DNA from 3 places in the Nocardia sp. CA-151230 genome. Region 3 is predicted to be linked to each of the others. Evidence: riboswitches for the same ligand, from Rfam matches in the RefSeq annotation. Region 3 holds a riboswitch; each other region holds the start of a gene.
What was found. Region 3 has a riboswitch for magnesium ahead of ACQP1O_RS07585 (NRAMP family divalent metal transporter). Riboswitches for the same ligand answer to the same signal wherever they lie in the genome.
Positions count from the first base shown of each region.

Region 1: it holds a riboswitch for magnesium, as region 3 does, so the genes downstream of both, ACQP1O_RS11550 (hypothetical protein) here and ACQP1O_RS07585 (NRAMP family divalent metal transporter) in region 3, are expected to answer to the same signal.
Region 2: it holds a riboswitch for magnesium, as region 3 does, so the genes downstream of both, ACQP1O_RS24465 (MgtC/SapB family protein) here and ACQP1O_RS07585 (NRAMP family divalent metal transporter) in region 3, are expected to answer to the same signal.

Region 1 is NZ_CP192061.1:2,549,731-2,553,000, forward strand. Features, by position in the region: gene ACQP1O_RS11540 (DUF308 domain-containing protein) at 1-403, shown strand, start outside; gene ACQP1O_RS11545 (hypothetical protein) at 443-607, shown strand; M-box (ykoK) riboswitch at 672-841, shown strand; gene ACQP1O_RS11550 (hypothetical protein) at 1,195-1,983, shown strand; gene ACQP1O_RS11555 (ABC transporter permease) at 2,020-3,270, shown strand, end outside.
Region 2 is NZ_CP192061.1:5,142,754-5,146,023, reverse strand. Features, by position in the region: gene ACQP1O_RS24470 (SDR family NAD(P)-dependent oxidoreductase) at 62-826, shown strand; gene ACQP1O_RS24465 (MgtC/SapB family protein) at 878-1,591, opposite strand; M-box (ykoK) riboswitch at 1,793-1,968, opposite strand; gene ACQP1O_RS24460 (MFS transporter) at 1,954-3,264, opposite strand.
Region 3 is NZ_CP192061.1:1,713,767-1,717,036, forward strand. Features, by position in the region: gene ACQP1O_RS07585 (NRAMP family divalent metal transporter) at 1-1,083, opposite strand, end outside; M-box (ykoK) riboswitch at 1,425-1,605, opposite strand; gene ACQP1O_RS07590 (hypothetical protein) at 1,876-2,124, shown strand; gene ACQP1O_RS07595 (hypothetical protein) at 2,184-2,537, opposite strand; gene ACQP1O_RS07600 (amidase) at 2,668-3,270, opposite strand, start outside.

The DNA.
Region 1 (3,270 bases), 840 kb from region 3:
CATCGACTGGCTCGCGGTACCGGAGGGCTCCGAGCGCCGCGTGACCGCCCTCAACGGCGCCCTGAGCACTCTGGCCGCCATCGCCCTGGGCATTGCTGGAGCCGCCGGCGGCGTGGCCGCCGTCCTGGCCGTATTCGGCATCTGGGCAACGATATCCGGCGCGGCCCAACTCGCAGTCGGCCTCTACCGCCGCGGCCCCACCCTGGGCAAACAATGGCCCACTCTCATCTCCGGCGGCCTGTCCTTCCTGGTCGGCGCCGTCTACGTCGCCCAGGCCACCGGCCCCTCCCCATCCCTGGATGTCCTGTCCGTCTACGCCACCGGCGGCGGCATCTTCTTCATTGCCCAAGCCGCACTGCTGGTCTGGAAGTCGCGCTCCCAGCCAACGACCGGGCAGGTGTAGTACTGACGGCGAGAGCTGAAGCGCCACAGCGTCATATCGGTGACCGGCGTCCTCGTCACGGGGGCGCCGCTCGGCGTGACCGCTGTCGTCGCGGTCGTACTCGGCGGGCGGCAGTCGGCACGGCGCGGCCAGGTCTCACCACGCCGACCAGCGTCGGCGGCACATCTGAAATGTGCGATCGGCGGCCCCGGCGCGCCGCTGTGACATAGCGCTCGCCGGTATGCGAATAGCGGTTTTGACTTTGAACGAGTCTTTGACTAGGTTCCCTGTTGCACCTCGATAGGCGAGGCTCCTGTACGAACACAGGCCACTGATCTGACGACGTCGAGAGACGCCCAAGGTTAGGACAGATTTCTCCGGATCAAGGGGTAATCCAAAGTGGCTTTCCGATTCGGAACACGTCGTGCAGTGCCAAAACTCTGACGAGAGGGGTGTGCGCCCGCCCCGAGAGTTCCGGGCGACCTCCCCCGTGCGTTGACGAATCGCGTTCTACCAGTGAGGAGGTCGGGTAGCAAGATGGCACCCGATGATGACCCGGGATCTCCGGGCCGGCCCCTCCGCCTCGGTCCGGGCCGCTAGCCAGCACACCAACACCGCGTCGATATCTCGACGCGCGTAATTCTCCGATACCCCGATGCCGCCCGCGCGGCACCGGATTATTCGCATGCACATTTCACGAATGAATTCGGAGATTCGCATATATCCGACCCGTCGGCACCACCGTGCCCGGCGGTATTCGATGCTGCCCGTAAACCGATGCGGGCAGCGGTATCCCGAGGGGAAACATCCCGATGAGAATTCGCTTGCTCGCATTCGCCACCGCGGCGCTGACCACCGCCGGACTGGTCGCCCCTGCCGCCGTTTCGGCCGCGGCACCCGGACCGGATATCCGGCCCGCCGACGCTCTGACCGCGGTTCGGGCCGTGTCCGGCGACGCCCGGATCGTGGACCGATCGGTGGTGCTGCGCACCGACCTCGGCACGTTCCGGACCACCACCGACCAGCTGCAGATCCTCGACGCGCAGGGCGTGGTGGTGGGGGCGATCCCGCTGACCATCACGAAGCAGGACACGACGTACCCGATCGACGCCCGCATCGACGGCGACAGCGCCACCCTCACCCCGCGCCCGGATCGGGCCCGACCGGTCAGCACCGAGGAACGACGCATCGCCGCGGAGTTGCACGCCGCCGCGGAGGCGCAGGCCGAAGGTCCTGCGGCACAGCAGATTGCCGATCCCGACAGCTTCGAGGATCGGATGAATATCGTCTTCCAGAATGTCAACAACGAGCTCACCGTGGCCCTGGCGGTGGGCACGCTGCTGGGTGCCGTCATCGGTGCGCCGCTGGGCTGCGTCCTGCTGGGCGCGGGCCAGGGTCTCGCGGTCGGCGCATTGACGTTGGGCACGTTGGCGATTCCCGGCGCCGTCACCGGCTGTCTGGAGGGCGCGGTGGCCGGGGCCGGGATAGGCGTCGTGGTTTTCAACCTGCTCATCGGCGCACCGGCGGTGCTGGCCTCGGCCGTGCACGCCTACAACGTCATGACCGCACCGCCCGCGGTCGCCGCCGAATCGACCAACTGAGTTGCGACGACGCCACCCGGCGCGAGGTGAACAGCAATGACTCTCGAATTGGCAATTCCGGGCCGCCCCAAGACGACTCCCGAGGTGCCGCGGGTACGCGGCCGGCTCCGAGCGGTGGACTACCTGATCATCGGCGCGGGCGTGCTGCTGATCCTGCTGGTGCTGCAGCTGTTTCGGGACATGTCGGTGCCCTGGACACCGGATACCGGAACCGAGACCGCATCAACGGATCCCGCGAACCTGCCGTATTACGCGGCACGCACCACGCTGCGCATGTTCATCGGCCTGGCGGCATCCATCCTCTTCACACTGATCGTCGGCCAGTGGGCGGCGCGCTCGCGGCGGGCCGAGAAGGTGCTCATCCCCGCGCTCGACGTGCTGCAGTCGGTGCCGGTGCTGGCCCTGGTCTCGATCACGGTCACCGCGTTCGTGGGCCTGTTCCACGGCTCGTATCTGGGCGCGGAGGCGGCGTGCATCTTCGCCATCTTCACCGCGCAGGCCTGGAACATGACCTTCGCCTATTACCAGGCATTGCGCAATATGCCCCGGGAGCTGGATGATGCGGCCCGCATGATGCGGCTCACCCGCTGGCAGCGGTTGTGGCAGCTGGAGGTGCCGACGGCCATGGTGCCGATGATCTGGAACGGCATGATGAGCTTCGGAGGCGCGTGGTTCATGCTCGCGGCCTCGGAGGTGATCACGGTGTCCGGCCGGGACGAGGCGCTGCCCGGCATGGGTAGCTTCATCGCGGCGGCCACCTCCGAGGCCCAGGTCGGCAACCTCATAGTGGGTGCGCTGGTCATGGTGCTCACCATCGTCTTGGTGAACGTGGTGTTCTGGCGCCCACTCACGGCGTGGTCGGAGCGATTCCGGGTGGAGCACACCGAAAGTGCGCAGGCGCCACGGAGTCTGGTGCTCGACCTGCTACGGCACAGCACGGTGCCGGGCCGGCTGGCTCGGGTGCTACGGCCGGTCGGTGAGCGAGTCGATCGCCTCATGCGGGTCTTCGGGCGCAGCACCCGCTCCGCCTACGACGAGCGCGCGGGCAGCCGCCTCGGCGATGTGCTCTTCTACGGACTGCTCTTCGCCGTGCTCGCCTGGGGCACCTGGGCACTCGCCTCCTACTTCGAAAGAACCGTGGGCCTGGCCGAATTCGGGCCGACCTCGCTGATGGGGCTGGCCAGCCTCGGCCGTGTGACAGTGCTGCTGGTGGTCTCCACCGTCGTGTGGGTGCCGGTCGGCGTGTGGATCGGGATGAATCCGCGCATCTGCCGGTTCGCTCAGCCG
Region 2 (3,270 bases), 3.4 Mb from region 3:
GTGGCACACCCACGATAGATGCGCACTGTTTACCCGTCGCGCGGCCCGGCAGGCTGAGACCATGACACACAACGGGTTTCGGTTCCAGGACAAGGTCGCCCTCGTCACCGGCGGCAGCAGCGGGATGGGGCTGGCCGCCGCACGGCGGCTCCTCGAAGAGGGGGCGTGGGTGATCGTGACCGGGCGTGACAAGGACCGCCTCGACACCGCGGTGGCCGAACTGGGGGAGCGGGCGGTCGGGGTGGCCGGGGACGCCACCGAACCCGAGGATCTCGCGGCGCTGGCGCGGGTGGTGTCCGAGCGGTTCGGGCGGCTGGATGTGGTGTTCGTGAATGCGGGAATCGGTGCGTTCCAGCCGGTTTCGGCGGTCACCGGCGACGAGTTCGATCGGGTGGTGGGGATCAATTTCAAGGCCGCGTTCTTCACCGTGCAGCACATGCTGCCGATGCTGGTCGACGGCGGTGCGATCGTCCTCAACGCCTCCTTCGCCCCGTATCGGGGCGCGCCCGGCGCCGCACTGTATTCGGCGACGAAGGCGGCGGTGCAGAATCTGACCCGGACGCTGGCCGCGGAGTTGGCGCCACGCGGAATTCGGGTGAACTCGGTGAGCCCCGGCTACATCGACACCCCCGCCTTCCGTGCCGAGGCCTCCGCCGCCGCGCAGGCCGCCGCGGGGGCGCGGGTGGCGCTCGGGCGAGTCGGCGACAGCGACGAGGTGGCCGCCGCCGTCGCATTCCTGGCCTCCGGGGACGCCTCCTACATCACCGGTCAGGACCTGCTCGTCGATGGCGGACTGACCACGGTGATCCCGTCGGCGATGGTGTGAATCAGGATGCGCGCAGGTCGGCGGCCGGGTCCTACGGCCGCAGCGCGGCGTTCACGCCTCGGCCTCCGCGCGCAGCGGCACCGTGCGCCAGCCGACGCTGGTCACCGACGGCTCCAGGCTCAACCGGCTCACCGCGGCCTCCATCTGCCGGTCGTCGCGGCGGTCACCGGTCAGCTCGGCCCGCACCTGCACCCGGCCCGGGGAGGTGTCGTGGCTCGAGATCGACACCAGCCGGAAATCGGTGCGCGTCAGCGACTGCACCAGCAGCGCCCGCACATGCGCCTCGTGCGCGTCGTCGGTGTCGGCGTGGAAGGCGTACAACGCCTCCTGGGCCTCGACCTCGTCGACACCGGGGCGATCCACCGTGCGCGCCACCGTGCGCAGCGCGGTATTGACCACCACCACCGCCACCGTGCCCGCCACCGCGGTCGAATACATGCCCGCACCCGCGAGCGCGCCCACCGCCGCCGCGCACCACAGCGTCGCGGCGGTGTTCAGGCCGCGGATATTGAACCCGTCGCGCAGGATCACGCCCGCGCCCAGGAACCCGATGCCCGAAACGATCTGCGCCGCAACACGAGTCGGATCCGCGGAGGCGCCGTTGAAGCCGTGCGCGGACAGCAGCACGAACAGGGTCGCCCCGGCGGCGACCAGCGAATTCGTGCGCAATCCCGCCATCCGGGCCCGGAACTGACGCTCGAACCCGATCACCGCGCCCAACCCGACACCCGTGCCGAGTCGCAGCAGCATTTCCCACGTGGTCATCTCGATCTCCCACTGGATGACGGCGCACTCCGGACTCGGACGCTACCGGGGTAGGGGTAGCGGCCAGAGGATTGCGGGAGTACGGCCGAGTGAACGATTGGCTAACGGAACTCGATCCGGTCCATCGGGCACGACCACCACCTCCTCGACGCCACGCGCACGCATGCCGGGGGAGTGGGACCGGCGCGAAATCGCCGGTACGGGTACCACCCCTCGTAAGACCTTCAGCACTCCACGGCGTAAACCCGCCACGGGTGGCGGGAGCCGGTCGGGGCATCCCCTTAGCTCGGGGAAACCTGTCCTGATCCGGGGCGTCTCTCGACGTTCGGGATCGCCGGCCTGTATCCGTGAAGGAGCCTCAGCTAACGACGGCACCTTGCGACCAGAAGTAAACACCCGCCCGCCACGATCGGCAACCCGACGTGAGCGCCGTCGCATTCGTGCACCCGCGAGCTTCGCGCCTCGACCGTGACCCGTGCCACCAGCCGCACCACGCACAGCACCGCCACCACCGCCGCGAAGATCTGCACCGCACCCAGCAAACCGGTCGCGCCCGCCAGCAGGCCGACGCCGATGACCGGGCCGCCGCTGCCGCAGTAGGCCATCACGAAATAGGTCGACAGCACATCGGCGTGACGATCGGCCGGTGCGGCCGCGTTGATCGCGGTCAATCCCGACAGGAACACCAGGCCGTGACCCGCCCCGGCCAGCACCGTCGCGAACAGCAGCAACGGCAGCGAGGAGACCGCGCCCGCGACCGCCAGCAGTACCAGGCCCACCGCCAGCAGCGGGAATCCCGTGAAGTCCAGGGCCCGTTCGGGTGTGCCGTAACCCACCAGCTGCGCCAGCGCCCACGCCGCGGGCAGCAGCGCGGCCGCCGCACCACCGACCACCAGATTCGCACTGCCCGACAGGGTCGCGGCATAGGTCGGGATCAGCGTGAGGAAGACGCCGACCACCGCGAAACCCAGGAACGCGCCCGTGCCCGCGGCCGCGAAGACCGCACCCATCCCGGCCGGGATACTCGGCCGCCGTGGCCGCCACCGGGTGACCGCCGCGGTCTCGGGCAGCACCGCCACCGCCACCGCGGCCGGGACCAGCAGCGCCAGCTCCACCGCGAACGGCGTCAGGTACGGAGCCGGAAGGTATTGCGCCAGAACAGCTCCCAGCACCGGGCCCAGTCCCATGCCGCCCGCCGAGGCCACCGCCGACACCAGGGCCGCACGGCGGCGGCTACCGTGTGGCTCCAGCTCGGTCAGCGCGGCGGTGAGCGCGCCCGAGGCCGCCCCGACCGCCAGCCCCTGCAGGACGCGGGCCGCGAACAACCACACCACGTCGGTGGCCAGCGCGAAACCCAGCGTGCCCAGCGCCGCCAGCGCCAGCGCGGGCAGCAGAATCCGGCGCCGCCCCAGCGCATCCGAGGCCGGACCGGCGATCAGCAGCGCGGGAATCAGCACCCCCATGTAGACCGCGAACACCAGCGTCATCACCAGCGCTGAGAATCCGAACCGATGGGCGTAGCCGTGATACAGCGGCGTGGCCACGTTCGTGCCCGTCAACAGGACCAGCAACGTGTAGGCGGTGCCCCAGAACCGCGCACTGCTCCCGGGTGGTGAATCCTGCGGGGCGGCAGCGTCTTCGGGGGCGGCTGCGGTGGATTGCTCGACGGTCATGGCGTC
Region 3 (3,270 bases):
GTCGCCGAGGGCGTAGGTGGTGGCCAGGCCGACGGCATTGGCGCCGATGAGCGAGGCGTCCAGCAGCAGGATGGCGAAGAGCGCGCCGGCGGTGGTGCCCACGTGGTCGTGCAGCGCGTGGGCGACGGCCCCGGCATCGGTGAAGCTGCCGGCCGCGGCCGTGCCCGCGAGGCCGAAGGTGGTCGCCGCCATGATGGCGACCGCGCCGACCATGACCACGACGATGCCGATCCACAGGTCGATGCGCTCGTAGCGGATCCAGCGGGGAGTGATGCGCTTGTCGACGATGTTGGACTGCTGGAAGAACAGCTGCCACGGCGCCACCGTGGTGCCCACGATGGACACGATGAGCAGCAGCAGCGTCGAGTTCAGCCCGCCCGGGAAGGACGGCAGAAATCCGTGAGCGACCTGGGATGCCTTGGGGTGCACCAGGAATGCCAGCGGGAACATGACGATGTTCAGTGCGATCAGCCCGAAAAGGAACCGCTCCCAGCGCCGGAACGAACCGCCGGCCACCATGGCGAACAGCGCGACCGCGGCCAGTGGCACGGCGACGCCCTTGGGCAGCCCGAAGTAGTTGAGCGCCATGGAGACACCGATGAACTCGGTGACGATGGTGAGCGCGTTCACGATGAACAGATCGCCGACACTGAACGCGCCCCAGAACTTGCCGAAGCGGTCGAAGATCAAGCGCGCGTGGCCGACTCCGGCGACCGCGCCGAGGCGGACCACCATCTCCTGGTTCACGTAGAGCACCGGGATCAGCAGCACCAGGGTCCAGACCAGCGCCATGCCGTAGTTCTGCCCGGCCTGCGCGTAGGTGGCCACGCCGCCGGCGTCGTTGTCGCCCACCATGACGATCAGGCCGGGCCCGATGATGGCCAGCAGCATGCGGAAACGCTGGAGGCGGGAACGGCCTTCGAGGGTGTCGTGCCGGCCGATGGAGCCGAGCGCGCCGACGATGTCGCCGACGTGCGCGCTGTCCATGACGGCGCCGGTGGGGTGGGTGTCGGGCCGGCCGGCTGCGGCGGGCACGGCGACGGTGGAGGTGCGGCGGCTGGGGCCGTTCGCGAAGAAGGCCATGGCCTGTCCCTCGCTTTCGATCATCAGGGGTGCGGGCGTGCGGAATACGCCCGGCCGCCGAGCGAGTTCGGGCACGGATCGACCGGCCCGGGGCACGCGCGGGCTACCGCCCGACGGTGGAGCGCCGGGAACGCCTGTGCGGGAAACGGGTCAGCCGGTGACCGGAATGCGGCAAGCCGGGGACGTCAGGAGAGTGAAATCCGTACTCGGATACGGACTATCGCCGGAACTCATTGTTCGTCCCTCACCTCCTTGCCGCCGGGACGTACGTGGACGTCGCTACATCGGGTATCGCATCGCGCACGGCAAGAGGGATCCGGGCCCCGCGCGACGGCGTGGACCCTGCACCCCTCTCGTCAGAGCTTCGGCACTGCACGACGTATCCGGAGGGCTCGCGGCCCGGGGAAGCCACTTCGGATCACCCCTTAATCCGGGGTGATCTGTCCTAACCCTGGGCGTCTCTCGACGTCGTCGGATCAGTGGCCTGTGTTCGTACAGGAGCCTCGCCTAGCGAGGTGCTGACTGGGCAATGGTGGGCCCGGTCGTACCGCTTGTCAAATCCGGGCCGGTCGGTTCCTCGTAATCCCTTGTGCCCCAACCCGGTCCGACCGCAGATACCCTGTGGCAACATTCATGGCTGCCCGGTCCGTCATGGCATCCGACGGTGGCCTCGCGAAGGGTATCGGCCAGGGCGAGGCCACCGGGTTGAAGGGGCCGGGCGCGACCTGTCCGGCCTCGACGATCGCATCGATCTGCGGGCAGCGCTGATGACGGCCGGTGCATGATCGGTCGGTGTCCGAACTCAACAAGCACAATGTCGTCTACTTCGAAAGCGCTACCATGCGAGGGCTCTACGCCGCCCTCGACGAATGGCAGCGGGCCAACAATCATCGGTTCCTGTCGCTCGGCATTCAGCAGGACGACGGGCTCTTCTGCTGCATTGCCCTGATCAATCCTGCCGAGGTGGTCATCACGAGCGCCGACGGCCACAATCACGCCGCTGTCAACCGATTCGGCCTACTTTCCGTCACCTCCGACTAGCCGATCGTTTCGGTTCAGTAGTTCAGTAGTTCAGTCCCGGATCGTGGCCGGGTGACCGGTCACGACTGGATTCCACGCCGCGCCTGCCACGAACTGACCTGCCGCGGACGCCACGCTCCACGGACCAGAGGGTTGTGCCCGTGCCGCCCGCCACGCTGCTCCCGTTTGAATTCGCGGAAGTATTCGAAGCGGATCATCAGCAAACCCGAGACGATGAGCACCGCGGTCGCGATCGCGCCCAGTATCGCCCAGCCGTGGTAGCCGGACGCAGCGGCCGTGAGTGTCATGCCGAGGCATGCGATGCCGAGCAGGCACAGCACCAGAGCTGGGCCTTCGCCCGGGTCCTCGATGGCGTCACCGGGATGCGGATGCCAGTGTTCTCCGTTCGGTTTGACCGCCGTCACCCTGACCATGTCCCTACCTCCCTCGAACCGAGAAAACTCCTTGCCTGTAGTCCAGAATGCACCCGGTGTTGTGGCTACGTGCGAGTAATGTCCTGAAATTTCGGAGAGAATGCCCGATTCTCAGGCGTCATTCCGGGAATCATCCCAGCAATTGACCCTCCGTCGGGATGTGGATACGCGGGAAAGGCTGTTCGGATTCGAGGAGATACGCCAGTTCGATAAGGGTTCGCTCGTCGCCGTGTGCACCGGAGAGTTGCACGCCGACCGGCAGTCCCGCGCTGGTTCGGCCCATGGGCAGCGATATAGCGGGGGTTCCGGCGACATTGTTCAACGGTGTATAGCCCACATAACCGGTGAGCCGCTCGATCAATTCGGGGAACGGAACCGTCGGCGAGACGAATCCGAGTTCCGGCGTGGTGTGCGAGAGGACCGGCGAGACGACCACTTCGTGCCGCGCGAACATCCGGGCGTAGGCGGCCGGCACCCGGCGTAGTCGCCGCAGCGCACCCGGGGTGCGGTGGAAGGTGCGGCGATGATGGTCCCGCAGGCCGCGGGTGAGGCCGTCGGCCTTGGCGGCGTCGAAGGACCGGTCCAGGATGATCTTCCCGGTGCTGACCGCGAGATCGGCGAGTAGCGCCCAGTACTGCACGAAGTCGGCCGCGAACTGCGCGGTGACCGGCAGCGTGATCGGTTCCACGATGTGACCGGCCCGCTCCAGCAGACTCGCGGTGTGCTCGACCGC